Regions from separate parts of the Variovorax xiamenensis genome, predicted to be linked through region 2. Evidence: riboswitches for the same ligand, from Rfam matches in the RefSeq annotation. Region 2 holds a riboswitch; the other holds the start of a gene.
The links. A riboswitch is a leader RNA that binds a small molecule or an ion and turns the genes downstream of it on or off. The one in region 2 is predicted to bind glycine.
Positions count from the first base shown of each region.

Region 1: another riboswitch for glycine. It lies ahead of gcvT (glycine cleavage system aminomethyltransferase GcvT); the one in region 2 lies ahead of SFB74_RS04475 (D-amino acid dehydrogenase).

Region 1 is NZ_CP139038.1:4,410,106-4,424,499, reverse strand. Features, by position in the region: gene SFB74_RS20190 (alpha/beta hydrolase) at 1-501, shown strand, start outside; gene SFB74_RS20185 (DUF3014 domain-containing protein) at 642-1,550, shown strand; gene SFB74_RS20180 (hypothetical protein) at 1,682-1,936, shown strand; gene gcvP (aminomethyl-transferring glycine dehydrogenase) at 1,956-4,868, opposite strand; gene gcvH (glycine cleavage system protein GcvH) at 4,923-5,294, opposite strand; gene gcvT (glycine cleavage system aminomethyltransferase GcvT) at 5,367-6,461, opposite strand; glycine riboswitch at 6,591-6,704, opposite strand; glycine riboswitch at 6,717-6,809, opposite strand; gene SFB74_RS20160 (YkvA family protein) at 6,856-7,236, opposite strand; gene SFB74_RS20155 (hypothetical protein) at 7,315-7,875, opposite strand; gene SFB74_RS20150 (L,D-transpeptidase Cds6 family protein) at 7,978-8,439, opposite strand; gene SFB74_RS20145 (MFS transporter) at 8,521-9,711, opposite strand; gene SFB74_RS20140 (AraC family transcriptional regulator) at 9,810-10,589, shown strand; gene SFB74_RS20135 (TRAP transporter large permease) at 10,627-11,904, opposite strand; gene SFB74_RS20130 (TRAP transporter small permease) at 11,901-12,395, opposite strand; gene SFB74_RS20125 (TRAP transporter substrate-binding protein) at 12,392-13,360, opposite strand; gene denD (D-erythronate dehydrogenase) at 13,412-14,394, opposite strand, start outside.
Region 2 is NZ_CP139038.1:1,050,678-1,065,071, forward strand. Features, by position in the region: gene SFB74_RS04465 (FIST signal transduction protein) at 1-853, shown strand, start outside; gene SFB74_RS04470 (RtcB family protein) at 1,059-2,465, shown strand; gene SFB74_RS04475 (D-amino acid dehydrogenase) at 2,485-3,792, opposite strand; glycine riboswitch at 3,887-3,992, opposite strand; glycine riboswitch at 3,996-4,093, opposite strand; gene rfbB (dTDP-glucose 4,6-dehydratase) at 4,210-5,286, shown strand; gene rfbD (dTDP-4-dehydrorhamnose reductase) at 5,283-6,173, shown strand; gene rfbA (glucose-1-phosphate thymidylyltransferase RfbA) at 6,193-7,089, shown strand; gene rfbC (dTDP-4-dehydrorhamnose 3,5-epimerase) at 7,086-7,637, shown strand; gene rfbG (CDP-glucose 4,6-dehydratase) at 7,698-8,780, shown strand; gene SFB74_RS04505 (NAD-dependent epimerase/dehydratase family protein) at 8,777-9,613, shown strand; gene SFB74_RS04510 (glycosyltransferase family 2 protein) at 9,649-10,590, shown strand; gene rfbF (glucose-1-phosphate cytidylyltransferase) at 10,605-11,378, shown strand; gene SFB74_RS04520 (GtrA family protein) at 11,375-11,767, shown strand; gene SFB74_RS04525 (hypothetical protein) at 11,807-14,029, shown strand; gene SFB74_RS04530 (GDP-mannose 4,6-dehydratase) at 14,063-14,394, opposite strand, start outside.

The DNA.
Region 1 (14,394 bases), 3.4 Mb from region 2:
CTGTCGCCCGACGCGTACGCGTGGTTCGAGTTCCAGGTGCTGCCCGATGGCGAGCGCCGCATCGACGAGGAACAGGAGCGCGAAAGCCGCTTCCTCGTCGGCGAGATGGTCGCCTCGGCCGCGCAGCAGCTCGGCGTGCCTCCCGAGCGCGTGATCGTGGGCGGATTCAGCCAGGGCGGGATCATGGCGCTGTCGCTGCTGCTGACCAGGCCAGAGAGCGTGCGCGCCGCGATGGTGTGGCACAGCCGGCTGCTGTCGCAGGTGGTGCCGCACATCGCGCCGCCCGAAGCCTTCGAGGGCAAGGCGCTGTGGGTGAGCCATGGCAGCGCCGACAACGTGATCCCGCCGAGCGCCGCGCAGGTCACGCGCGAGCTTGCGCGCACCCTGCCGCTGGCGCTGTCGGGCACGGACTTTCCGGGCGCGCACGAGATCCGTCCGGCCGAGCTGCAGGCCACGCTGGCGTGGCTGCAGTCGCTCAGTACGCAGGTGGGCGCGGCATGAAGGACTGACGGCACGAGCGACTGAACTTCCGCGTGACCGCTGCGTCACAGGGCGTTACGACGACGTGGCCCGGCTGCGACCCGAACTGGTGCACCATAGCCGCTCGCCTTCCTGACATTCCAGCACAAGGAAACGCCCTCATGCCCGAAAGCGACACCCGCGACACCCCCGAGTTCAGGCCGCGCCGCGAAACCCCCATAGGAACCATCGTCGTCGGCGTGCTCGTGCTGCTGGCGGCCGCGTTCTTCGGCTGGCGCTGGTACCAGCAACAGCAGCAGCCGCCCGAAGCCACGCCGGTGGCCGCGGCGCCGAACGACGGAGCGCCGCCCCCGCCGGCACCTGCGCCCGCACCTCAATCCCAGGAACCGCGAAACCCGATGGATGGAATCGCGGTGCCCGATGCGGGGCTCGCCAACGCCACCGATGCCGACACGCGCGTGATGAAGGCGCTCGTCGACCTGTTCGGCAGCAAGAACGTGGCCGACTTCCTGCAGTTCGACGGCATCGTGCGCCGCTTCGTGGCCACGGTGGACAACCTCGCGCGCGAGCAGGCGCCCGCGAGCGCATGGCCGGTGCAGCAGACGAAGCAGCGCTTCATCACGTCGGGGCAGGGCGACAAGCAGGTCATCGCCGCCAACAATGCGGCGCGCTACAACCCTATCGTGCTGTTCGCCGAATCGGTCGATCCGGCGAAGGCGGCCAAGGCCTATGCACGGCTCTATCCGCTCTTCCAGCAGGCGTATGAAGAGCTGGGTTATCCGGGGCGCTATTTCAACGACAGGCTCGTCGCAGTGATCGACCACCTGCTGCAGGCGCCCGAGCCCGCCGGCCCGGTGGCGGTGCGGCTGGTCGAGGTGAAGGGCGACATTCCCTCGCAGCGCCCGTGGGTGCGCTACGAGTACGCAGATCCGCAACTCGAGGCCATGTCCTCGGGGCAGAAGATCATGGTGCGCATGGGGCTGGAGAACGAGCGCAAGCTGAAGGCCAGCATGCGCGCCTTCCGCGAGCAGATCGCCACGGGCGACGTGGCCAAGAAGAAGCAGCCCTGACGCTGGCGGCAACCCGAGCTGCCCGGTGCCGTGGGCATCCTCCGGCGCGTCGTGTAGGCGTGCACCGATTGCATGCCGCGTGGATGTCGCCGAGGCTTGGTCTCCAAGATCAAGATCTCGAGGACAAGCGTATGAACCTGATGAGCGTCGACCTCTACCAGAGTGCCACCGATTCGGAGAAATTCCTCGCGCTTCCGGCCGGCACCGATCCCGCCGAACTCATGGGTCCGATGACCTTCGACCAGGACTATGCGCAGCTCCGGCGATACCGCGAGGCTTTCCAGTTCGATCCGTCCGAGGCCTATGCGGGCGTCAACGCCGCGAAGATCGCGGCGGACATCCTGACGGTGAAGTGGGCGACCTATCGCCGCGAGTCTTCGTCGTAGAAGGACGCGGCCCGATCGCTCAGGCCTCTTCGGCTTCCTCGCTGTACTCGCTCACCGGCACGCAGCTGCAGAACAGGTTGCGGTCGCCGTAGACGTTGTCGACGCGGCCGACGGGCGGCCAGTACTTGGCGTTCTTGAGCGCGGCCAGCGGGAACGCGCCGAGTTCGCGCGAGTACGGGTGGCTCCACTCGCTGCCCAGCAGGCTCGCGGCGGTGTGCGGCGCGTGCTTGAGCGGGTTGTCTTCCTTCGGCCAGACGCCTTCCTCGATGCGGCGGATCTCGCCGCGGATGGCGATCATCGCGTCGATGAAGCGGTCGAGCTCGGCCAGCGGCTCGCTCTCGGTGGGCTCCACCATCAGCGTGCCGGGCACGGGGAAGCTCAGCGTGGGCGCGTGGAAGCCGTAGTCGATCAGGCGCTTGGCCACGTCTTCCGCGGTGACGCCGCTGGTGTCCTTGAGCGGGCGCAGGTCGAGGATGCACTCGTGCGCGACGTGCCCGTTGGGGCTCGCGTACAGCGTGGGGTAGTGGTCCTTCAGGCGCGCGCTGATGTAGTTGGCGCTGAGGATGGCCGTCTCGGTCGCGGCCTGCAGGCCCTTGGCGCCCATCATGCGACAGTACATCCAGCTGATCGGCAGCACGGCTGCGTTGCCCAGCGGCGCGGCCGACACGGCGCCCACGCCATTCGACGACACGCCCGCCGTGGCATGGCCCGGCAGGTAGGGCACGAGGTCTTCCACCACGCAGACGGGGCCCACGCCGGGGCCGCCGCCGCCGTGCGGAATGCAGAAGGTCTTGTGCAGGTTCAGGTGGCTCACGTCGCCGCCGAACTCGCCCGGCGCGGCCACGCCGACCAGCGCGTTCATGTTGGCGCCGTCGACATACACACGGCCGCCGTGCTCGTGCACCAGTTCGCACAGCTCCTTCACGCGGGTCTCGAACACGCCGTGCGTGCTGGGGTAGGTGATCATCACGGCGGCCAGGTTGGCGCTGTGCTTCTCGCAGGCGCGCTTCAGGTCGTCCATGTCGACGTTGCCCTGCGCGTCGCAGGCCGTCACCACCACCTGCAGGCCCACCATCTGCGCGCTGGCCGGGTTGGTGCCGTGTGCCGAGGAAGGAATCAGGCAGATGTTGCGGTGGCCCTGGCCCTTGGCCTCATGGAAGGACTTGATGGCCAGCAGGCCCGCGTACTCGCCCTGCGAGCCCGCGTTGGGCTGCAGGCTGATGCCCGCATAGCCGGTGGCTTCGCACAGCCAGGCGCGCAGTTGGGCATCGAGCTGGGCGTAGCCCTGCAGCTGGTCGGCCGGCGCGAAGGGGTGGATGTCGGCGAACTCGGGCCAGGTGATGGGGATCATCTCGCTGGTCGCGTTGAGCTTCATGGTGCAGCTGCCCAGCGGGATCATGCTGCGGTCGAGCGCGAGGTCCTTGTCCGACAGGCTGCGGATGTAGCGCAGCATCGCCGTCTCGCTCTTGTGGGTGTTGAACACCGGGTGCGTGAGGAATGCGCTGGTGCGGCGCAGTTCCTCGGGAATCAGAGGCACGGTGCTGCCCGAGAGATCGTCGAAGCGCGGCGCCTGCTTGCCGGCGGGCGCGAACAGGCCCCACAGCGTTTCGACGTCGGCGCGCGTGCTGGTCTCGTCCAGCGAGATGCCCAGGTGCTGCTGCAGGCGCTGGCGCAGGTTGACTCCGGCGGCCTGCGCGCGCTCGATGATCGACTGCGTGTCTTCCGCGGTGCGAATGGTCAGCGAGTCGAAGGCGGTGGCGTTCACCGGCTCGCGGCCCATCAGCGACAGGCCCTTGGCGAGCACCGCGGTGAGCGCGGCCACCCGCTGTGCGATGCGCGTGAGGCCATCGGGACCGTGGTACACGGCGTACATGCTGGCCACCACGGCCGGCAGAACCTGCGCGGTACAGATGTTGGAAGTGGCCTTCTCGCGGCGGATGTGCTGCTCGCGCGTCTGCAGCGCGAGGCGGTAGGCGGGCTGGCCGTGCGTGTCGACGCTCACGCCCACCAGGCGGCCCGGCAGCGATCGCTTGAACTCGTCGCGGCAGGCCAGGTAGGCGGCGTGCGGGCCGCCGTTGCAAAGCGGCATGCCGAAGCGCTGCGTGGTGCCGCAGACGATGTCGGCACCCCATTCGCCCGGAGGCGCAAGCAGCGTCAGCGCCAGCAGGTCGGCCGCGACGATGAATGCCGCGTCGCACTGGTGCGCATGGCCCGCGAGCGGGCGCAGGTCGTGCACGTGGCCGGTGGTGGCGGGGTACTGCGCGAGCACGCCGAAGAAGGCGCCGCTCACCATCAGGTGCGGCAGCGTTTCCGACACGGTGCTCACCTTGACCTCGATGCCCAGCGGGGCGGCGCGGGTCTTGATGACCTCGATGGTCTGCGGATGGCAGTCGCCCGAGACCAGGAACACATTGCTCTTGCTCTTCACGCTGCGCTTGGCGAGCGTCATGGCCTCGGCCGCGGCCGTGGCTTCGTCGAGCATCGACGCGTTGGCGATGGCCATGCCCGTGAGGTCGCACACCATCGTCTGGAAGTTGAGCAGGGCTTCCATGCGGCCCTGCGAGATCTCGGCCTGGTAGGGCGTGTAGGCGGTGTACCAGGCGGGGTTCTCGAGGATGTTGCGCAGGATCACGCCCGGCGTGTGGTTGCCGTAGTAGCCCTGGCCGATGAAGTTGCGGAACACCTTGTTCTTCGACGCTATCGCCTTCAGCTCGGCCAGCGCGTCGGCTTCGGTCACCGGCGCGGGCAGGCGCATCGGCTTCGCTCGGCGGATGGCCGCCGGCACGATGCCGTCGATGAGCTCGGCGCGCGTCTCCGAGCCGATCGCCGGCAGCATGCGCGCCTCGTCCGCCGCATCGATGCCGATGTGGCGGGCGAGGAATTCTTCGGCGTTCTCTAGTTCTTGCAAAGAAGGAAGGGCGGGCGTCGGCATGGCGGTGAAGGCTCGGAGGGAAAAGACAAAGGTGCTGATGAAAGGCTCAGCGGATCAGGATTCGGCGGCGAACTTGTCGTAGGAGGCCGCGTCCAGCAGGGCGTCGAGCTGCGCGGGGTCGCTCAGCTTGACCTTGAAGAACCAGCCGGCGGCCAGCGGGTCGCTGTTGGCCAGCGACGGATCGGCGCGCAGGGCTTCGTTCACTTCGGTGATCTCGCCCGACACGGGCATGAACACGTCGGCCGCGGCCTTGACCGATTCGACGACGCCGGCGACTTCACCCTGCGCGAAGGTCTTGCCGACTTCGGGCAGGTCGACGAACACCACGTCGCCCAGCGCGTCCTGCGCGTGCACGGTGATGCCGACGGTGGCTGCGTCGCCTTCGGCCGACACCCATTCGTGGTCCTTGGTGTACTTGATGCTCATGGTGGAAAAACTCCTCGTGGAAAAAATGGATCGGGGTGCAGAGCCTAGCCGGTCTGTCTGACTCGGATGAGGTCAGCCGCGGTAGTAGCGGGTGGGCACGAACGGCATGGTCGAGACCTCCATCGGCACCGGCTTGCCGCGCACGATGGCCTGCACGCGCGTGCCGGGCTCGGCGAAGGCGGTGGCCACGTAGCCCATGGCGATGCAGCGGTCGGCCGTGGGGCCGAGCAGGCCACTGGTGACGGCGCCGATGTCGTGGCCCTCGAAGGACTGCAGCACCGTGCCGTCGCGCACCGGAACGCGCTCGAGGGCGACGAGGCCCACGCGCTTGCGCTTCAGCGTGTCGTGGTCGGTGTGGCCGGCGGCTCCTGCAGTGGAGGCGGCGAGCTGCGCGAGGATCTTCGCGGCGCCCGGGAAGCCGCCTTCGCGTGCCCCGCCCGCGCGGCGTACCTTCTGCATCGCCCAGTTGAGCGAGGCTTCGACCGGCGTGGTGGTGGTGTCGATGTCGTTGCCGTAGAGGCACAGGCCTGCTTCGAGCCGCAGCGAGTTGCGCGCGCCCAGGCCGATGGGCTTGACCTCGGGCTGGGCCAGCAGCAAGCGGGCGAGGCGCTCGGCGTCGGATGCGGCCACCGAGATCTCGAAGCCGTCCTCGCCGGTGTAGCCGCTGCGGGTGACGAAGGCCGGAATGCCGCCGATCTGCACCGCGCCGCCCGTCATGAAGACGAAGCGCTCGACGCCGGGCGACAGCCGTGCCAGCGTGGCGGCGGCCTGCGGGCCCTGCAGGGCGAGCAGGGCGTGGTCGGGCAGGGGGCGAACTTCGCAGCGCGAGCCGATCTTCTGCTGGATGTGGGCGATGTCGGCCACCTTGCAGGCCCCGTTGACGATCACGAAGATCGAGCCGTTGCCCTCGTTGAAGAACATCAGGTCGTCGAGGATGCCGCCCTCGTCATCCAGCAGCAGTCCGTAGCGCTGCTTGCCGGCGGGCAGGTCGATCACGTCGACGGGCATCAGGGTCTCGAAGGCGGCCGCGGCGTCGGGCCCGACCAGGCGCAGCTGGCCCATGTGGGAAATGTCGAACAGGCCGGCCGCGTCGCGCGTGTGCTTGTGCTCGGCCATCAGGCCGGCGGGGTACTGGACCGGCATCGAATAGCCGGCGAAGGGCACCATGCGGGCGCCCAGTTCCAGGTGGAGGTCGTACAGCGGCGTCTTGAGAAGCGGGGCGTCGGGAGTAGCGGAGGAAGAAGCGGCCACGGGGCACTCCAAAGGGGCAGTCGAAATCCATGACGCAAGCCATGGGCCACCCCTGCTGTCCGCTTTACCTGAGAGATTCGCCCCACGATCGGGGTTTGCTCCTTCGGTGGGCCGCTGCTTCTGCTTCAGATGCGGCGGCCTCTCTCCAGCAAGGAAACGCCGGTTTTCACCGGCGCCTCGTCAGTCCTTTTGCCTGAGCGTTCGGGGGAAACCCCTGCGCCTTCGGCGGCCCCGGCATGCGGGGCTCTCTCCTGACCCCGGGAAGTGTAGTGGATCGCGCGGGCCGGCCGGCGGATTTGCCCTTGCGTACTCAGCGCGCCCACAGGTACCAGGCCCCGGCGCCGGCCGCGATCCACACGGCCACGACCAGCGCGACACCCCATCGGCTGGTCGGCCTGGAGCCCGAACTCCGCATCCAGGCGTCGGCCTGCTCGCGGCATTCGGCGAGCACGGAAGTCGGAATCAGCCGGATCGTGAGCCAGATCAGCCCCGGCAGCAGCAGCACGTCGTCGACGTAGCCCAGCACCGGAACGAAGTCGGGAATCAGGTCGATCGGGCTGAGCGCATAGGCCACCACGAAGACGCCCAGCGCCTTGGCATACCAGGGCGTGGAGGCGTGCCGGCATGCGAACCAGAGCGTGACGCCGTCGCGCTTGAGGCGCCTGGCCCAGCCGCGAAGGCGTGCGGACAACGAAGTGGGGGCGGGAGGAGAGGAGTTCACCCGGCGATGGTGTCACGGGCCGGGCCGGCCGCTGTCTTCACAGGAAGGTCAGTGCATGACCTCGGCCGGCGGCAGCAGCCGGTCGATGCGCTCGCGCAGCGATTCGGCGCGCTCGACGCCGGCGGTCTTCTCGATTTCGGTGAGCATCAACGCGGCGATGGTCAGCATCGCCTCGCGGTCGCGCGCTTCGCGCAGCGCGTCGCGCATCTGCAGCGCGAACTTCGGGTCGCGGCGCACGAACATGCGCTCGCAGATGTCGAACAGGAACATGCGCGTGGTGGCCAGCGAACGCTTGCCGTCGAAGGTGTCGGCCGAGGTGGCCACCTGGATCGGCTCGGCGGCGGGAATGGGCGAGGGCGCGGGCTGCGCGGGAGGGGCCACGGGCGCGGCTGCAGCTGCCGCCGCGGCCTTGGGGCTCTGCAGGTAGCCCTTCTCGATCAGCGCCTGGATGGCCCGCTCGGCTTCATCGCGATTGGCGAAGAGCGGACTGAAGTCGGTCAGGGAGCGCCGGCCGTCGGCCATCAGCAGCAGGGCGCGTTCGCGCTGGGTGAGCGTGCGCTGTCCGCCCTGGAGTTCGTTGCGCGCCTTGTCGGTCTTGGTGGGAAACATGGCAGCCACAGCTTTCGGGAAACGAGGGCTGCAGCATCGTTGCAAGTAGTGACATCTTCGTGAACCGTTTGACTTACAGGGCCATTGGTCCGGGCGCCTGCATCAGCCGCCCGCGCTCTCCTTGCGGATGAGCCAGCGGCCCCCCACGCGCTGCAGCTCCAGCGTCTTGCGGCTCTTCTCGCGCAGCTTGTCGGCGCTGTAGGTCTGCGTGAAGCTCGCGGTGGCTGCCTGCCCCTTGAGGCTGATGACGAGGCTGTCGATTTCCACGCTGATGGATGCCTTCTCGCCGATGCGCGCGCGGCGATCGGCCTCCCACGCCTTGCGGTCCTGGCCGCGCGGCGGCGTGAAGTCGGGCGCGTAGGCGGCGAGGTAGCGCGCCACGTCCCGCGCGGACCACGCCGCGGCCCAGGCGCGCACGGCGGTTTCGACTTCGCGGATGCCGGCTGCGGGATCGGCCGGTGCGGCGACTGAGGCCGCCGGTGTTGCCGTCGCCGTGGGCCCGGCAGCAAAGGCGGCCGGGGCCAGCAGCAAGCCGCCCAGCACGCAGCTCAGGAATCGATTCATGGCGCAGTGTCCCTCCTTCTCAGTTCGCCGGCCCTCCGGCCCCGCGCCCGATTCTGGCAGCGTACATGCGCCGGGCTCTTTTCAGGCGGCGGCTCCTTCGGCCTCGGCAGGCGCGGCCTGCACGGTGCGGTTGCGCAGCCGCAGCGCCAGCACCGCCGCCACGCACAGCACGCAAAGCACCGCCGTCAGCGTGACGCCGAGGCCGCGCGCGTCCGAGAGCATGCCGAAGAGCGGCGACACCAGCCCGCCCACCGACAGCGCCAGCCCCAGCGCGATGCCGCTGGCCGTGGCCGGGTTGCGCGGCAGGTAGTCCTGCGCCAAGGTCACCTGCGCGGCGAAGGGCAGGAACATGCACAGGCCGAAGAGCCCGGTGCATGCCAGCGCCCAGCCGGCGCTCGGCGCGAGCACGATGCCCGCGAGCGACGGCAGCGCGAACAGGTAGCCCGCGCGGATCGTGCCCATGCGCCCGATGCGGTCGCCCAGCCAGCCGCCGAGCAGCGTGCCCACCGCGCCCGCCGCCGTGAATGCGGTGAGTGCCGCCGCGCCCTGGAAGGCCGAGCCGTGCAGGTCGCGCGTGATGCGCAGCGACAGCATCGACATCACCGTGACGTACGGGATCGACCAGCCCACGATGGTCGCCACCAGCAGCCCGAAGGCGCGCCAGTCGTTGAGCGGCTTCATCAGGTGGTCGCCGGCCTTGCGGGCTGCCGCGGCGGCGCTGCCCGAGGCCATGCCGCGACGTGCATTCGCGGCGAACCACACCACGCCCATCGCCAGCGCCGGCACGCCCAGCAGGTAGCTGTGCGACAGGCTCCCGCCGCCGACCACCGTGGCCGCCAGCACCGGCGCGAACGAGGCGCCGATGGTGCCGCCCACCGAGAACACGCTCATCGCCTTCTGCGAGCCGCCGCCGGCCGCGCGCGCCGCCACGGTGGCCGGCGGGTGGTAGGCCGCGATGCCCAGTCCGCACAGCGCCATCGCGATCCAGGTCAGCAGATAGCTCTGGCCCAGGCCCGCCAGCACCACGCCCAGTGCCGCCACCAGGAAGCCCGAGGGCACCAGCCAGCTGCGCGGGTGGCGGTCGGCGTACAGGCCGAACAGCGGCTGCACCACGCTCGACAGGCCGGTGGCCGCCAGCATCAGGCCGCTGACGGCCGTGTAGCTGTAGCCGCGCTCCAGCACCATGAAGGGCAGCAGGGCGGGCACGAGGCCCTGGTAGAGGTCGTTGACGGCATGGGTGCCGGTGAGCAGCCCGAGTCGGCGCTTGTTCATGACGGATGCTTCTTTCGTTTGCAGGAGGAGGTGAAAAAAGCATCGTAGGAAGCCATGAGAAGATGTTCTCGCTACGAATCCTCAAGCGTCGTCGAGAAATGGACAATCAGATCAACCTGCGTCCCGAACAGGGCGAGTCGACCCCGCGCGCCGTCGCGGTGCTGGCGACCGACCCGGCGGGCGACGCCTTCATTCCGCCGCACACTCACCGGCGCGGCCAGCTCATCCACGCGATCTCTGGCGTCATGCTGGTGAGCGCCGCGGCCGGCAGCTGGGTGGTGCCGACCGGGCGCGGCGTGTGGGTGCCCGGCGGCATGGAGCACCAGATCCGCATGGCGGGCGAGGTGCGCATGCGCACCGTGTTCGTCGAGCCCGGCATGCGCGCGGACCTGGGCGGCGAATGCCGCGTCATCCATGTCGGGGCGCTGCTGCGGGAGCTGATCGTCGCGGCCGTCTCGCTGCCGCTGGACTACGCGCCGGGTGGTCGCGACGAGCGGGTGATGGAGTTGATCCTCGACGAGATAGAAGCCGCGCCCGCGCTGTCGCTGCACGTGCCCATGCCGCGCCATGCACGGCTGGCCGCGTTGTGCGAGGAACTGGTGCGCGATCCTTCGCTGCCCGCCACGCTGGACGACTGGGCGCTGCGCCTGCACATGAACACCCGCACACTCGCGCGGCTGTTCCAGCGCGAGACGGGCATGAATTTCGGCGCGTGGTGCCGGCAAGCCCGGCTGTTGCTGAGCCTGCCGCAACTGGCGGCGGGCGCGTCGATCCTCGAGGTGGCGCTGGCGCACGGCTACGAGAGCCCGAGCGCCTTCACCGCGATGTTCCGACGCACGCTGGGCGTGCCGCCGAGCATCTATCTGCGCCGCGGCTGACCGGCAGGACTTGCAGTCCGATGCACCGGCCTGGCCGCTACCTCGAGTAGACCAGGTCCCGCAGCGCCAGCGAGACCCACGGCACGTAGGTGATCACCATCAGGCACGCGAGGATCACCAGCACGAAGGGCACGAGGTCCCTCACGATGCGGTCGAGCGAGATCCGCGCCACGGTGCACGCGGCGAAAAGGTTCACGCCGAAAGGAGGAGTGATCATGCCCAGCGCGAGGTTCACCACCATGATCAGCCCGAAGTGGACCGGGTCGATGCCGAAATGCACCGCCACCGGCGCCAGGATCGGCGCGAGCACGATGATGGCCGCGCTGGTCTCGATGAACATGCCGATCACGAACAGCGCCGCGTTCACGCCCAGCAGGAACATTGCCGGCGACTTCAGCACCTCCTGCAGCCAGTGGCCGATGGCGTCCGGTACGCCGGCGCGCGTGATCAGGAACGCGAAGAGCCCTGCGTTGGCGATGATGAACATGATCACCGCCGACGACATCACCGACTTGCGCAGGATCGCGTACAGGTCTTTCAGCCTGATCTCCCGGTAGATCGCCATGCCGACCACCAGCGCATAGAGCACCGCCACCGCGGAAGCTTCGGTCGGCGTGAACACGCCGCCGTAGATGCCTCCGAGGATGATCACCGGCATCAGCAGCGCCCAGCCGGCCTGCCACAGCGCCCGGCCGAAGGGCATGCGACCCTCGCCGTCGTTCTTGCCCAGGCCCTTCCACTTGCAGTAGATCCACACGAAGAGCATGAGCGCCAGGCTGATCAGGATGCCCGGGCCGAAGCCCGCGATGAACAGCTCGCCGATGGACACTTCGGCGCTCACGCCGTAGAGGATCATCGGGATCGACGGCGGGATGATCACGCCCAGTTCCGCGCTGGTGGCCTGCAGGGCCGCCGCGTACGAAGTGGGATAGCCGTGCTTGATGAGCGCGGGGATCAGGATGGCGCCGATCGCGAAGGTGGTGGCCACCGACGAGCCCGACACCGCGGCGAAGATCATGCAGGTGAGCACACAGGTCATCGGCAGGCCGCCCTGCACGCCACCGACGATGCTCTTGGCGAACTCCACCAGCCGGCGCGAGATGCCGCCGGTTTCCATCAGGTTGCCGGCCAGGATGAAGAACGGAATGGCCGCCAGCGGAAACTTGTTGATCGAGTTGAACATCTCCTTCACGGAGATCAGCATGTTGGCGTTCGTCACCTGGATGCCCAGGATCGATGCCAGCCCGATGGACACGGCCACCGAGATCGACAGCGCAAAGCAAAGCACCATCGTCGCGACCATCACGACGCTCATTGCGCGGTCTCCAGTTCGAGCCGCTTGGGATCGAGGTAATTGCCGGCAATGCCGAACAGGCTGAAAACGGAACCCACCGGCAGCGCCAGGTAGGACCACATCATCGAAATGCTCTCGAGGCCAGCCATCGACTGCACGCGTCCGCGCATCGCGTAGTCGAAGCCCCACCAGAGAATGACCAGCATCAGCGCCAGCGCGGCGACGCTGACCACCGCGTCGAGCACGCGGCGCAGGCGCGGCGGGCTCCAGCGGTAGAGCACGTCGACGCTCACCATCGCACCCTGGCGGAACGCCATCGGGATGCCGAGGAACACCATCCAGATGAGGCTGACGCGGATCAGGATCTCGCTCCATTCAGCGGGCTGCTCGAGCACGAAGCGCGTCACGATCTGGAATACGCCGAGGGCGGATGCGATGACGAGCATCAGGCACGCCCCGGCCATCGACACGCCGGTGGTCCAGCGCTCGATGCCTAGGAATTTTTCTTTCACTTGTAGTCGCGGATCTTGTCGAGATTCGCCTTGCCGAATTCCTTCTCGAACTGGGCATTCACAGGCGCGAGTGCCGCGACGAACTTCGCCTTGTCGACGTTGTCGATCACCGTCATGCCCTTGGCGCGCAGGTCGGCGACGCCCTTGGCGTCGTCCTCGTCCACCCGCGCGCGGTTGGCCTTCGTGCCTTCCTTGGCGGCGTCGATGAAGGCCTGCTTGTCCGCGGCGCTCAGCTTGTCGAAGCTTGCCTTGTTCATCAGGAAGATGCAGGGCGAGTACACATGGCCGGTGAGCGACAGGTGCTTCTGCACCTGGTCGAACTTGGCGGAAATGATGACCGGCAGCGGGTTCTCCTGGCCATCGACGGTGCCTTGCTGCAGCGCCGTGAAGACCTCGGGGAAGGCCATGGGCGTGGTGATGATGCCGAAGCCCTTGTAGGCCGCGATATGCACCGGGTTCTCCATCGTGCGCATCTTCAGGCCCTTCAGGTCCTCTGGAGCCTTCACGTCGCGCTTGCTGTTGGTCATGTGGCGGAAGCCGTTCTCGGCCCAGGCCAGCGCCTTGAAGCCCTTGGCGTCGAACTTGGTCAGCAAGTCCTGGCCGATGGGGCCGTCGAGCACGGCGCGTGCATGCGCCTTGTCGCGGAACAGGAAGGGCACGTCGAGGATCTTCGTCTCGGGCACGAAGTTCGGCACCGGGCCGGTCGAGGAGAACGCGAGCTCCTGCGTACCCAGCTGCACGGCCTCGATCGACTCGCGTTCGCCGCCGAGGGAGCCGTTGTAGAAGGTCTGCACCTTGTACCGGCCGCCGGTGCGCTTCTCGACTTCCTTGGCGAAGGTGTCGATGGCAACCCCCTGGTGCGAGTTCTGCGCGGTCGAGATGCTGATCTTCATGGTCGTCTGCGCGAAGGCGACCGAGCTCAGGGCGAGCGAAAGGCAAGCGGCGGCGATGGGGCCGAATTTCATGGTGTCTCCGGGGAGGTTGGGTCAGGAACGCGTCAGGCGCGCTTGAACTGACTATGCCGTAACCGGAAGCTTCACCGCGTCGGGATTTTCACGGACGTATTCGCGGATGACCGCCTCGAAGCTCTCGTCCGCCGCGAGGCCCAGCGCCTTCGCGCGAGCGGTCTCGATTCGGCCGGGCCAGGTCTTGACGATGCGCATGATCGCCGGGTCGGGCGTGCGGTCGAGCAGGGCGGTGGCCGCCTTGCCGGCCACGCGCTCGAGGGCCGCGGCCATCTCGCCCACCGTGGTCGGCAGCGAAGGCAGGTTCAGCGCTGTGCGCGGGCCCCATTGCGCGTCGCTCGCCCCGGCGGCGCGGATGATGCCCTCGACGGTGCGCGCCGGTGACGCGATGGCGACAGGCGTCTCGTCGGGCACCGGGCAGGCCGCGCGCAGCCCCGCCAGCGGCTCGCGGATCATTCCGCTGAAGAAGCCCGAGGCGGCGCCGTTGGGCTTGCCCGGGCGCACGCTCACCGTCATGAGCCGCACGCTGCGCCCGCGCACGAAGCCCTTGCGCGTGAAATCGGCCACCAGTTGTTCACCAATGAATTTCTGGATGCCGTAGCTGGTCTGCGGCGTGGGCAGCGTGTGGTCCTCGATCACCTTCGGCAGGGGCTGCTCGGGCGAGTCGCCGAATACCGCGAGCGAGCTGGCGAACACCAGCACGGGTTTCGTGCCCAGTGCCCGGACCCGTTCGAGCAGCGCGTGCGTGGCGGCGAAGTTGCTGCGCATGCCGAGGTCGAAGTCGGCCTCGCATTCGCCGCTCACCGCCGCGGCCAGGTGGAAGACGGCGTCGGCTTCGCGCCAGGGCGTGGCATCGACCTGCGCCGAGAGCTGGTCGTTCAGGTCGCCGGTGATGGCAGCGATGCGCGCGTCGGCCGAAAGATCCGCTGGCGGCGCCGCGCGGTCGACCAGCGTGATGCGTTCGATGGAACGGGCCGGCTCGCCAGCCAGGGAGAGGCTGCCTTGCGCGAGCAGCGTGCGCGCAAGGCGCGCGC
Region 2 (14,394 bases):
GGCGGGGCGCACCGACACTGGCTACCTGTTCGGCGGCCTGTCTTCAGGGCGCGGCGGCTCGCTGCAGTTCGCCATCGGCGGCAACGGCAACATCCGCGGACATGGCGCCGCGGGCGGGGTGTTTTCGGGCGGGCTCTCGGGCGTGGTGTTCGGCGAGGGCGTGCGGCTGGTGTCGCGCGTCACCCAGGGCTGCCAGCCGCTGCGCTCGGGCGCGGTGCGCGAGCGCGAGATCACCGAGGCCGACGGCAACCTGCTGCTGAAGCTCGACGGCGAGCCGGCGCTCGACGTGCTGCTGGCCGACCTGCAGGTGTCGCTCGAACGCCCGCAGGAGGCCATCGACGCCGTGCGCAACACCCTGGTCGGCCTGGCCGACGCAGGCGCCGACGGCATCCGCCGCACCGGCGACCTGGGCGCCGACGTGCTCGTGCGTCACATCATCGGACTCGACCCCACGCGGCGCGGCATCGCCATTGCCGACACGGCCGAAGCCGGCATGCGGCTGACCTTCTGCCGCCGAAACGCCCAGGCGGCGCGCGCCGACCTGATGCGCATCTGCGCGGAAATTCGCGAGGAACTGGAGCCTGAGGAGCAGACGCTGGCCACCGCCCGCGCCGTGGCGGCGGGCGAGGCCGAAGCGGCGCCGCATCCGGCAAGGCGCATCGCGGGGGCTGTGTACGTGAGCTGCTCCGGCCGCGGCGGGCCGCACTTCGGCGCACCGGGGGCGGAATTGCAGATCGTGCGGCACGCGCTGGGCGATGTGCCTCTGGTCGGCTTCTTCGCCGCGGGCGAGATCGCCCGGCACCATCTGTATGGGTATACCGGGGTGTTGACGGTTTTCACCGCCAACGACTGATTCCAGACTCGACGCGAAAAAGCGACGGGTGGGTTTCCGGCGGAAACATGCATCGCTAGAATCCGCCCGCTTTCTTGAATCTCTGCTGCTGCAAGAAAGAGCCAACCGCGCATCGTCAGTGATGCGCGGGCGATCTCTTTCGCCTCTCCACGCAAAGTGCGACGAGGCAGGAAACCGACACGGTTTCCCCAATGGAACAGCAGCCATGAGCGACCTTCGTTTCTCCAGACTTCAGCGCGCCTTTTCGCGCGCTGGCATTGCCGTCGACTACTGCGACGGCGTTTATCACCTCCGCCATGAGGCCTCGCAGGCCACGGTGCTCCTGCCGCCCAGTCTTCCGCTGGAAGAAAAGGCGGTGAATCAGTTGCTGGCTTTTGCCAGCGTGCGCTCGCCCGACGGCGAGCGGGGCGTGTGCAAGGCCTGTGCGACACCCGACTTCCATCCGGGTTCTGTCGCACCTGTCGGCAGCGTTGTCGCGACCGATGCCGACTTTGTCATTCCTGCAGCGGTGGGTACCGACATCAACTGCGGCATGCGGCTGCTGACCACCGGGCTCACGCTCGACCAGGTGGCGCCGCACAAGACGCGGCTGGTCGAGAGGCTCACGCGCAGCCTGCTCGACAGCGGGCGCGACGTGCCGGTGCACACGGCGGCATTCAGGGCGCTGTTCGATGTGGGGCCGTCGGCATTCCTCGAAGCGGTACAGGACGGCGGGCTATGGTCGGCGTGCGACCGCGACCGGATGCAGGCCGAACTCGATGCCTGCATCGGCCTGGCGACGTTCGGCGGCAGCGCGCGGCATGCGCCCGAGGCCTACACCGGCGTCCGCCATGAGGTGTTTCGTGACCCCTGCCTCGGCACGCCGGGCAGCGGCAATCACTTCGTGGAACTGCAAGTTGTCGACCATGTGATGGACCGTCACGAGGCCTATCGCGCCGGCCTGAAGGCAGGGGACGTGGTCGTGATGATCCACAGCGGCTCGCGCGACATCGGGTTCCATGTGGGCGGCCGCTGGATGGACCGTGCCCGCAGCGAATGGCCCAAGGGCCTGCGTCATCCGAGAAGCGGCCTGTATGGCCTGACGGGACCGCTGGCCGACGAATATCTGGAGGCCATGGGCGTGGCGGCGCGCTACGCATGGGCAAACCGGGTCGTCCTGGCCGAACTGGTACGCAAGGATTTCGCGGATTTGCTGGGTGCCACGTCGTCGAGACTAGTCGTGGACGTGCCGCACAACGTCGTGCTGCGGGAACATGGCATGAACATCCACCGGAAGGGAGCGACGCCGGCGAATGCGGGCGATCTGGCGCTGATTCCCGGCTCGATGGGCGACTACTCTTATCTGGTGGCCGGACTGGGGCACGAAGACTGGCTCTGGTCGTGCAGCCATGGCGCTGGCCGGCGGATGCGCCGGCAGCAGGTACGCGCGATGCGGCCGGCGCCCGTCGACGTGCAGGCAAGCTGGCAGTGCGTGACCTTGCGGGAGGAGCGCCGGATCGAGGAAGCGCCGCAGGCCTACAAGCCCATCGGCGAGGTGATCGACGCGCAGGAGCGTGCGGGCCTGATCCACTGTGCGGTGCGGCTCAGGCCCTGGATCACGTTCAAGGCGTGATCCGGGGTTTGCCGGTTCGTCAGCCCAGTGCGGGTTGGGGGATGCGCGGCTTGGGGGCCGGCATCCCCGTGAACGCGAAATCGACCTCCGGCTCCAGCCCGCTCACGATCCGCGCGATCGACTTGCCCGAGCCGCAGGCGTGCGTCCAGCCCAGGGTGCCGTGGCCGGTGTTGAGGAACAGGTTCGGCAGCTTCGTCTTGCCGATCAGCGGGACGTTGCTCGGCGTGGCGGGGCGCAGGCCGGTCCAGAACTGGGCCTGGGTGGTGTCGCCGGCGCCGGGAAAAAGCTCTTCGACGCGACGCACGATGGCTTCGCAGCGCACGCGGTTCAGGTCGCGGTCGTAGCCGTTGAGTTCGGCCGTGCCGGCGATGCGCAGCCGGTCGCCCGACGCCGAGGTGTAGCGCGAGAACACGAGCTTGAATTCGTCATCCGTCAGCGAGACCTGGTGGGCCTTCGAGGCGTCCTTGACGGGCAGCGTCACCGAGTAGCCCTTGGCCGGGTAGATCGGCAGGCGGATGCCCAGCGGCGCGGCGTACAGCGGGCTGAGCGAGCCCATGGCCAGCACGAAGGCGTCGCCGCGGATGCGTTGGAAGCGGCCTTCGCTGTCGGTGGCCTCGACGTGGTCGATGCTGCCGGCGGCCTCGCGCAGCGCGGTCACGGTGTGGCTCATCAGGAACTTCACGCCCGCGGCTGCGGCCAGGCCCACGAGCTCGCGGGCGAAGCGGTTGGCGTCGCCGGATTCATCCTCGGCCGTGTAGGTGGCGCCGGCCAGCTTCGGACGGATGTGGGCGAGGGCGGGCTCGATCTTCACGGCCTCGTCGGCCGAGATGACCTGGCGCTCGCAGCCCAGGGCGCGCATCTGCTCGGCGGGCTCGAGGGCGCCGTCGAACTCCTTCTGCGTCGTGTAGAAGTGCAGGATGCCCTGTGTGCGCTGGTCGTAGCTGAGACCGGTGTCGCGGCGCAACTGTTGCAACATCGAGCGGCTGTATGTGCCGAGACGAACGATCTGTTCGATGTTGTGGCGGGTGCGCGCCGGGGTGCATTCGCGCAGGAACTGCAGGCCCCAGAGCCACTGGCGCATGTCGGCGCGCATGCGGAAGAGCAGCGGGGCGTCTTCCTTGCCGAGCCATTGCAGCACCTTCAGGGGGGCGCTGGGGTTGGCCCAGGGTTCGGCGTGGCTGACGGAGATCTGCCCGCCGTTGGCGAAGCTGGTTTCTGCGGCCGGGGTCGCCTGCCGGTCGATCACGGTCACTTCGTGGCCGAGTTGCTGGAGGTAGTAAGCCGAGGTCACGCCGAGCAGGCCGGCGCCGAGAACGATCACGCGCATTTCAAGTACCTTTTGAGGATGCAGCGCTTGAACGGCGGGTGTTGTTTGCTATCGAATGAATAGCGAAAGCAACTGGACGACCGCAGTCCAAGTTGCCGCTCCCCCTGTCCTCGGTACCTGAGAGATTCACCCGCTGCGCCCGCAGAGGGTTTGCTCCTTCGGTGCGCCACGTGGCGTGGCGGCTCTCCAGACGGCGTTTCAGTTGGTGCAGTACAGGCCCGTGAGGACCGACCTGAGCGTTTATGGGAGTTTGCGCCTTCGGTAGGGCCACCGGGGTGGCCCGCTCTCCTGCAGTGGGGGGATTGTAGGTGGGGCTCGCGCGGGCGCCAACCTTTGATTTTTCTCCTTTTGCCCGATGGGATAATCGCCTGTTGATTTGCCGCAGGGCGATCGTTCCACACAACAGCAGGGGACTTCATGATCCTGGTTACCGGCGGTGCCGGCTTCATCGGCGCCAATTTCGTACTCGACTGGATCGCGAACAGCGACGAGCCCGTCATCAACCTCGACAAGCTGACCTACGCGGGCAACCTCGAGACGCTCGCGTCGCTCAAGGGCAACCCGAAGCACATCTTCGTTCAGGGCGACATCGGCGACAGCGCCCTCATCGACCGCCTGCTGGCCGAGCACAAGCCGCGCGCCGTCGTGAACTTCGCCGCCGAGTCGCATGTCGACCGCTCGATCCACGGCCCCGAAGACTTCGTGCAGACCAACGTGCTCGGCACCTTCCGCCTGCTCGAGTCGGTGCGTGGCTTCTGGAGCGCGCTGCCGGCCGATCAGAAGTCGGCCTTCCGCTTCCTGCACGTGTCGACCGACGAGGTCTACGGCTCGCTCTCCAAGACCGACCCGGCCTTCACCGAAGAGAACAAGTACGAGCCGAACAGCCCCTACTCGGCCAGCAAGGCGGCCAGCGACCACCTCGTGCGCGCCTGGCACCACACCTACGGCCTGCCGGTGCTGACCACCAACTGCTCGAACAACTACGGCCCGTTCCACTTCCCCGAGAAGTTGATCCCCCTGATGATCGTCAACGCGCTGGCCGGCAAGAGCCTGCCCGTGTATGGCGACGGCATGCAGGTGCGTGACTGGCTCTACGTGAAGGACCACTGCAGCGCCATCCGCCGAGTGCTCGAAGCCGGCAAGCTCGGCGAGACCTACAACGTGGGCGGCTGGAACGAGAAGCCCAACATCGAGATCGTCAATACCGTGTGCGCGCTGCTCGACGAACTGCGCCCCCGTGCCGACGGCAAGCCCTACAAGGAACAGGTCACCTACGTCACGGACCGTCCCGGCCATGATCGCCGCTACGCCATCGACGCGCGCAAGCTCGAAGCCGAACTCGGCTGGAAGCCCGCCGAAACCTTCGACACCGGCATCCGCAAGACCGTGGAGTGGTACCTCGCGAACAGCGAGTGGGTGCGCAACGTTCAAAGCGGCGCCTACCGCGAATGGGTCGAGAAGCAGTACGACAACAACGCGAAGGCCGCGGCATGAAGCTGCTGCTGCTGGGCAAGGGCGGACAGGTCGGCTGGGAACTGCAGCGCAGCCTGGCGCCGCTTGGTGAACTGGTCGCGCTCGATTTCGACAGCACCGACCTCCACGCCGACTTCAGCCGTCCGGAGGAGCTGGCCGACACGGTGCTGAAGGTCCGCCCCGACGTGATCGTCAATGCGGCAGCGCACACCGCCGTCGACAAGGCCGAGAGCGAGCCCGAGTTCGCGCGCAAGCTCAACGCCACGTCGCCCGGTGTGGTGGCCGAGGCGGCGCAGAAGATCGGCGCGCTGATGGTGCACTACTCGACCGACTACGTTTTCGACGGCAGCGGTACGAAGCCCTGGAAGGAAGACGATGCGACTGGTCCGCTCAGCGTGTACGGGCAGACCAAGCTCGAAGGCGAGCAACTGGTGGCGCGGAACTGTGCGAAGCATCTGATCTTTCGCACGAGCTGGGTATATGCGGCGCGCGGGGGCAACTTCGCCAAGACGATGCTGCGGCTGGCGAAGGAGCGCGACAAGCTGACGGTCATCGACGACCAGTTCGGTGCACCGACCGGCGCGGAACTACTGGCTGACGTGACGGCGCATGCCATTCGGGCGACGTTGCAAGATTCTTCCAAGGTCGGGCTCTACCACGCGATTGCCGGCGGCGAAACGACGTGGCACGGTTACGCGCGCTTCGTGCTCGAACTGGCTCAGCAGGCCGGCGTCGAACTCAAGGCCGGACCGGATGCGGTCGAAGCCGTGTCGACCAGCGCTTTCCCGACGCCTGCGAAGCGCCCGCACAATTCGCGGCTGGACACCTCCAAGCTGCAGACCGCTTTCGGCCTGCGCCTGCCGCCATGGCAGGAAGGCGTCGCGCGCATGTTGCGCGAGATCCTTTGAACTTCACGAGAAGAAGAACATGACCAAGACGACGCAACGCAAGGGCATCATCCTGGCCGGTGGTTCGGGCACGCGCCTGCATCCCGCGACCCTGGCTATCAGCAAGCAACTGCTGCCGGTGTACGACAAGCCGATGATCTACTACCCGCTCAGCACGCTCATGCTGGGCGGCATGCGCGACATCCTGATCATCAGCACGCCGCAGGACACGCCGCGCTTCCAGCAGCTGCTGGGCGATGGCAGCCAATGGGGCATCAACCTCCAGTACGAAGTGCAGCCCAGCCCCGACGGGCTCGCGCAGGCCTTCATCATCGGCGACAAGTTCGTCGGCAACTCGCCCAGCGCGCTGGTGCTGGGCGACAACATCTTCTACGGCCACGATTTCGTGCACCTGCTGGCCGATGCCGATGCGAAGACTTCCGGTGCCACCGTGTTCGCGTATCACGTGCAGGACCCGGAGCGCTATGGCGTCGTGGCGTTCGACGACAAGGGCAAGGCGAGCAGCATCGAAGAGAAGCCGCTGAAGCCGAAGAGCAGCTATGCGGTCACCGGCCTGTACTTCTACGACAACCAGGTGGTCGACATCGCGAAGGCGGTGAAGCCGAGTGCGCGCGGCGAACTGGAGATCACTGCCGTCAACCAGGCGTACCTGGATCGTGACCAGCTCAATGTGCAGATCATGCAGCGGGGCTATGCGTGGCTCGATACGGGCACGCATGACAGCCTGCTGGAAGCGGGGCAGTTCATTGCGACGCTGGAGCATCGGCAGGGGTTGAAGATTGCGTGTCCTGAAGAGATTGCGTGGCGCAATGGATTCATCACGAGTGAGCAACTCGAGAAGCTGGCGGCGCCGCTGGCCAAGAGCGGGTATGGCAAGTATCTGAAGCATCTGCTGGGTGAGGAGGTCCGCTCGTGAAGGCGACACCGACAGCAATTCCCGATGTGTTGATCATCGAGCCGAAGGTGTTCGGTGATGCACGAGGGTTCTTCTATGAGAGCTTCAACGGCCGGGCGTTCGACGAGGCTGTGGGGCGGCATGTCGAGTTCGTCCAGGACAACCATTCGCGTTCGGCGAAGGGAGTCCTGCGCGGATTGCACTATCAACTGGCGCAGACGCAGGGCAAGCTGGTACGCGTAGCGCGCGGCGCCGTGTTCGATGTGGCCGTGGACATTCGCCGCACTTCACCGACCTTCGGCCAGTGGGTGGGCGTTGAGCTCACGGAAGACAATCACAAGCAATTGTGGGTGCCCGAAGGTTTTGCGCACGGCTTCCTGGTACTGAGCGAATCGGCTGATTTCCTCTACAAGACCACTGACTACTATGCGCCGGCCCATGAACGGGCCATCCGATGGGATGACAAGGCCGTTGGAATCCGTTGGCCGGACATCGGCATTGCGCCGATCCTCTCCGCGAAAGATCTGGCGGGGCAATCAATGGATCAGGCGGAGCTTTTCGAAAGCTGAAGTTTTTGCCGCGTGTTGCGTTCTGAATGAATGAGCTTGTTTGATAGGGAATGAACAAAAATGACTGATATGGCGGAATTCGAGAAGAATCTGCGCGGCCGCCGGATTTTCGTGACGGGCCACACCGGTTTCACGGGTGGGTGGGCTTGCCTGTGGTTGCAGTCGATCGGGGCCATTGTCGAAGGCTATTCGCTGCCCGCGGAGACAACGCCGTCGCTGTTCGCGGCTGCAGGGCTCGAGAAAGACGTGCCGGGCACGATGGGCGACATCGTCGACTACGAACGCCTTCTGGCCGCGATGCAGGCCTTCAGGCCCGAGCTGATCCTCCACCTCGCCGCGCAACCGCTGGTGCGGCGCTCGTACCGCGAGCCGCTGCGGACCTTCCTGGTCAATGCCCAGGGCACCGCGCACGTGCTCGAGGCAGCCCGCGTCACGGGCGGTGTGCGTGGCGTGGTCTGCGTAACCACCGACAAGGTCTATCGCAACAACGAGTGGCCATGGCCCTATCGGGAAAACGATCCGCTGGGAGGAAAAGACCCCTACAGCGCATCGAAGGCATCGGCCGAGATGGTCATCCAGAGCTATGCCGCGTCCTATCCTTTTGCCGAGGACAAGGGGCCCGCGATCGCCACAGCGCGTGGCGGCAACATCGTCGGTGGTGGCGACTGGTCCGAGGATCGGCTCATTCCCGACTTCGTTCGCAGCGTCGTGAACGCGACGCCGCTGACGCTGCGCTACCCGCAGGCCACGAGGCCATGGCAGCACGTGCTGGCGCTTGTTCATGGCTATCTGTTGCTGATGTCCAAGCTGATCGGCCCGAATCCGCAGGATGTCGCGCGGGCCTGGAACCTCGGGCCGCACGACCCGAAGCAGTATTCGGTACGCGAAGTCCTGGAATTGATGAGCGACGAATGGCAGCGCCCCTCGCTCGAGTTCATGGACAACCCGCTTCCCGAAGCCGGCGCACTGGCGCTCGACAGCTCGCTGGCCCACAACCTCCTTGGCTGGGTGCCGGCATGGGACACGCATCGCGTGGCGCGAGAGACGGCCGCCTGGTATCGCAAGTATTACGAGGCGCCGCACGCCGCGAAAGACATTACCCTCGCTCAGATCGATGCCTGGCGCGGAGACATTCGCGAATGATGTATCTCGTCGGTGGGCGAGGGCGTCTGGGGCAGGCGGTTTGCGCATCTCGCCCGTCTGGTGAGTTCTCGGTGCTGGACCGCACTGTCTATGAAGACTGGTGGCGACCCGGTGCAGCGGGTCTGGTGGAGCAGTTCTTCAGCGTCGCACCAGCAAGGTCCGTGGTGCTGGTCACTGCAGGATTGCTGGACCCGGCGTTGTCCGCCACCGAGCATCGCCAGGTCAACGTAGATCTGCCGAAGCGGATCATCGAGGGTGCGTGCAGGGCAGGCCTGCGCGTCGTGACATGCGGCACCGTGATGGAGCGATTGACCCGGCATCCGAACCCGTACATCGCGAGCAAGGCGGAGCTGGGATTGTTCGCGGAAGAGCGCGCAGCGGCCGGCGACGCTGTCCTGCATCTGCAGATTCATACGCTCTATGGCGGCGGCGTGCCTGCGCCCTTCATGTTTCTGGGGCAACTCTTTGATGCATTGCGTCACGATCGTCCATTCGAGATGTCGCCGGGCAGGCAACTGCGCGAGTACCATCATGTCGAAGACGAGGCGGTAGCCTTGCATGCCCTGGTCGATGCAGGCGCTGTAGGGGTGATGCCCTTGAGTCATGGCGCGCCGGTTACCCTGGCCGAACTGGCCACTCACGTGTTCGATGCCGTGGGCCGGCCGGACCTGTTGCGCATCGGGGCGCGTCCCGAACCACCCGACGACAACTACGCGACGGTCTTGCCAAGGCCGGGGCTGCTCGAACAGATCGTTTTCAGGCCAGCGCTGCAAGGAGTGGCGGCCTATGTTCAAGCCCAGTTATCAAAATCAGAACTGCAGAAGCAAGCATGAACGGAGGTAGTCATTTGTCCGCAACGAGACCTCTCGTGTCCATTGCCATTCCGGTGCTCAACGAGGCGGGCAACCTCGAGGCCTTGTACGCCCGACTTGTTGCCCTTGGGGAACGCATGGCCGATCGGTGCGACCTCGAATTCGTCTTCACCGACAACCATTCGGAAGACGCCACCTGGCCGATGCTCGCGAAGCTGGCGGAAAAGGACAGTCGCGTGCGGGCGTTGAGGTTCTCGCGCAATTTCGGATTCCAGAGTTCGATCCTCGCCAACTACCTGCATGCGCGCGGCGACGCCGTCATGCAGATCGATGCCGATCTGCAGGATCCTCCGGAGATGCTGGAGGAGTTCTTCGCACTCTGGCAGCAAGGATTCCACGTGATCTACGGCATCCGTCGAAAGCGGCGCGAGGGCATGCTGATGAACCTGATCCGCAAGTGCGGCTACTGGGTCATCGACAGGGTCAGCGAACATCCCATCCCCCGCGATGCAGGGGACTTCCGGCTGGTCGACCGGGCAGTGATCGAGGCAATAGCGAAGTCGCGCACCAGCAATCCCTATCTTCGCGGGATGATTGCCGGGATGGGCTTCAACCAGACCGGCATTGCCTACGACCGCGATGCACGGACTGTTGGGGAGAGCAAGTTCAATGTCATGCGCTTGATGCGCCTGGGATTGACGGCTGTCTTCAATCATTCGACGGTACCGCTTCGCATGGCGTCCTTCCTGGGCGTCGTCATCCTCCTGGGATGCCTGGCAGCATCGGTGTACTACGTTGCCCTGAGACTGCTGCAACCCGACCTGCCGCGCGGATTTGTCAGCATCCAGTTGCTGGTCCTTTTTGGCATTGGCCTCAACGCGTTCCTGCTCGGGATCATCGGCGAGTACATCCTGCGGATCTACCGCATCCTCCGCGCGGACCCGATCGCCATCGTCGAGCGCAGCCTTAACATGCAACCCAACGATCTCAAGCTCTAGGAACAGATACCCATATGAAAGCAGTCATCCTCGCGGGCGGCCTCGGCACCCGCATTGCAGAAGAATCCGACACCAAGCCGAAGCCGATGGTCGAAGTCGGCGGACGGCCGCTGTTGTGGCACATCATGAAGATCTATGCGCATCACGGCATCAAGGATTTCGTGGTGTGTCTTGGCTACAAGGGTTATGTGATCAAGGAGTTCTTCTTCAACTACTACCGGCACATGTCGGACATGAGCATCGACCTGCGCAACGGCGATCACCAGATCCTAAACAGCCAGGCTGAAGACTGGCGCATCACGCTCGTCGACACCGGTGCGGAAACCATGACCGGTGGCCGCCTGAAGAGGGTTGCGAAGTACCTCGACAATGAGACTTTCTGCCTGACTTATGGCGACGGCCTCTCCGATGTGAACATCGGTGCCGAGGTCGAGTTCCACAAGCGCCATGGCAAGCTCGCAACGGTGCTGGCGGTGCAGCCTCCCGGGCGCTTCGGTGTCTTGAACATCGATGCCAATCAGAAGGTTTCGAGCTTCGAGGAAAAGCCCAGCGACGAAATTGGCTGGATCAATGGTGGCTTCTTCGTTCTGGAACCAAAGGCGATCGACTATGTTGCCGACGACACCACTTCCTGGGAGCGTGCTCCGCTCATGAACATCGCGCGCGATGGCGAACTGGCCGGCTTCCAGCATCACGGCTTCTGGCAACCTTGCGACACGCTGCGCGACAAGCGCGAACTTGAAGCGCTCTGGCACAGCGGCAAGGCGCCCTGGCGCACCTGGGAGTGAAGCAGCTTCTGCGATTCGCGGTTGTCGGTGTGTTGAACACCGCGGTCGGGTATGCCGTGATATTCGCCTGCATGTATCTGGCAGGCCTGAGCCCGGTGGCCAGCAACGTCGTGGGCTATGCCTGCGGGTTGGTGGTTTCCTACACCCTCAACAGGACGTTCACATTTCGCAGTGCCGCGGGCAAGAAGCGGGAGATCGTCCGTTTCCTGTCGATCTTCATGGTGGCCTATCTGGCCAACATCGGTGCGTTGATGCTGTTGATCGACCACGCGGGCATGCACAAGGGATGGGCGCAACTGGTGGCCGGCGCGGTTTATACCGGGCTCTTCTACCTGTTGAGCAAGTACTACGTTTTCGCCGAATCGCATTCGCGAGCAACCGGCCGCTGAGGGCTGGTGCCCGGCTGAAGAGAGCAAAGATCCGACTGGATGATGGTAGAGAAAAACAGGCATTCGTTCTTCAACCGCGCATGCGTCCTGCTGCTGCCTTCGCTGGCCATCGTGCTCGCGTTGTGGCTCCCCTTTGGTTTCTCCATGGGAGGGCTGGTCGAGGAGTGGGATCTGCTCGGTCTGTTCACCGAGCATGGGCCGTTTCTCATGGTGCATCTCGATGGCCCGTTGCCTGCCCATGCAATCCGGCCGCTCATGCCGCTGAGCTTTGCGCTCTCCTATCTCGCCGACCGTGATTCGTTCGACGCCTGGCATTGGTTGACGATCGCATCGCTCCTGGCCAAGGGCGGTGCGATGACCTATCTCGTGAGCCGCGCCACAGGGTCGCGCGGCTGGGGAGTTGTAGCTGCGGCGCTGCTGATCCTGTATCCCGCCGACACGATGCAGATGTCGCTGCGCAGTATTCACATCAACATTGCAATCGCACTGGTGCTTGTGGGGAGTGCATTGCTTGTGGTCGCCTTCGAGATGCGCGGCCTGATGCGCGCCGTCGTCACGGCCGTTGCCGGAGCGTTCCTCTATCTTGTGAGCCTTGGCATCTACGAGGCGGGACTGGTGCTCATCGCCTTGCCCCTGGCCGTGCCCTTCGCGCGTTACGGATTGGGCCGGCTCCTGCATTTCCGCAGGCGGGAACTGGGGCTGGCGGCCATCTGGGTCGGCAGCGTCTGCTTGTACCTGGCGTATGCCGCCTGGGCCTCGCACAAGGTTGCCAGCTATCAGGCCCAGGTGACCGGTGGTGGCAAGGGGCCGCTGGCCACTGCGATTGCGGCACTGCCGAAACTGTTCACGATCGGTGGCCTGCGTGCCCTCGTGGGAGGCTGGGTCGATGCCTGGCACATGGTAATCACCGAGTACTCGAGCTACCTGTACCTGGGGTGTGCGGTCGCAGCGATTGCCGCCGCTGCGCTTGTTGCTGTGGTGATGGGGCGGGGCAGGGGGGCGATGGTCGAAGGCGACGATCCCTCATCCAGGTGGTTGCCGCCGCGCCTGGTGCTGGCCGGCCTCATTCTGATGCTGGCCGGCTACGCGCCCTTTCTCACTTCGCCGTATCACATCGTCGTGAGCCAACGGACCTTCCTGTGGGCCACGCCTGGCGCGGCAATGGTCTGGACGGGATTGCTTCTGATGGTTTGGCGTTGCGCGCGTACTCCGGCGGTTGCCGGCGCATGCCTGCTTCTGGTGCTTGGCTTCGGCGCCCAGCTTTTCCAGTTTCATCACTACACCGAGCTCACTCAGAGGCAGCGCGCCGTGTTGCGCGACATTGTCGAAGCCACCGATGTACCCGCGGGCAAGAGCGTGCTGGTTCTCGATGGAAGCAGCCAGATCGGCCACTCATGGTTCTTCGTGAATGGCGATATGGTGCGAAATGCACTCAACTATCTGTATGGCCGATCGCTGGGGCCCGTCGAGGTCTGCCGCTCGCCCAGCATGGAATGGGAGCGTGCCGATCAATTCGGACGCAAGGGGCGTTGCGTAAAGAACGATGCCGGGTGGACTTTCGAGTACGCAGCCTCGGTGAGTGGGCCTGGAAGCCTGCCTTCGACGGTGGAGCCCGCCAAGCATTTTTCAAAGGATGACACGGTGGTTGTCTCCGTTCATGAGGACGGTGTGCCTGTTGCTTCGACGCAGGAACAGGCGGAGCGCAAGCGGAAGTTGCAAACGGGTGATGACGTTGTTGCCCGTCGCTATCGAGGTGTTCTGGCAGCACGATCTTCAGACAGGTTTGCTCCGATGTTTCGCGACGAAACCGTTGGAGCCAGCTACCGGTGGAGCTTCGGTGACTGGTGGAACCTCGACCTGCCGACGCGTGGTGCGGGCTGGCGTGAAGCGGAATGGACGGTTCCCAATGGTCTGAAGCAGTATGCCGCCGCGTGGATGATGAACTCGACAGCAGACGTTCTCTTCGAGCTGGCGCCTTCGGCAGGCAGCTACCGCATTCAAGGGGTGTTCGATCAATTCGCCAGCGACGCCGTGCGCGAACGCATGAGCCTGCGGATCAATGGTCGATCGGTGGCGATGCGATGGACATCTTCGAATCGATTCGAGGCCGAGGTGCCAGCTGGTGCATTGATTCAGGGCACGAATCGCATCGGCTTCGTCACCGAAGCCGACGAAAAGTATTTCGGCCTCGCGGGTCGGCTTGACTGGTTCGAGGTAACGCCTGCGAGCACCGCCGCGACAGAGGCCGCGGCCAGCCGCTGAATTGGCTGGCGTCGCCTGTCTGTCAGCAGCGCATCACTGCGCGGCGGGCGCCGCCAGCATGCTTTGCAGGGTTTCCTGCAAGGAGGGCGCTTCCAGGGGAATGCCGTTTGCCGACGCGACGCGATTGAGCTTGCCGGGGTTGCCACACAGGCGGTGAACTTCGTTGGGGCGGACGAAACGTGGATCCACCTCGATTTTCATACTGTGCCCGGTCAACTGCTCGAACGTCTCGATGACGTGGCGCAGTGTGTAGGGACGGCCCGTGCATACGTTGTACGCCTCACCCGGTTCACCGTGCGAGAGCAGCAGCAGGTAGGCGGCGCATACCAGCCGGATATCGTTGAATTCGCGTTCGACGTCGAGGT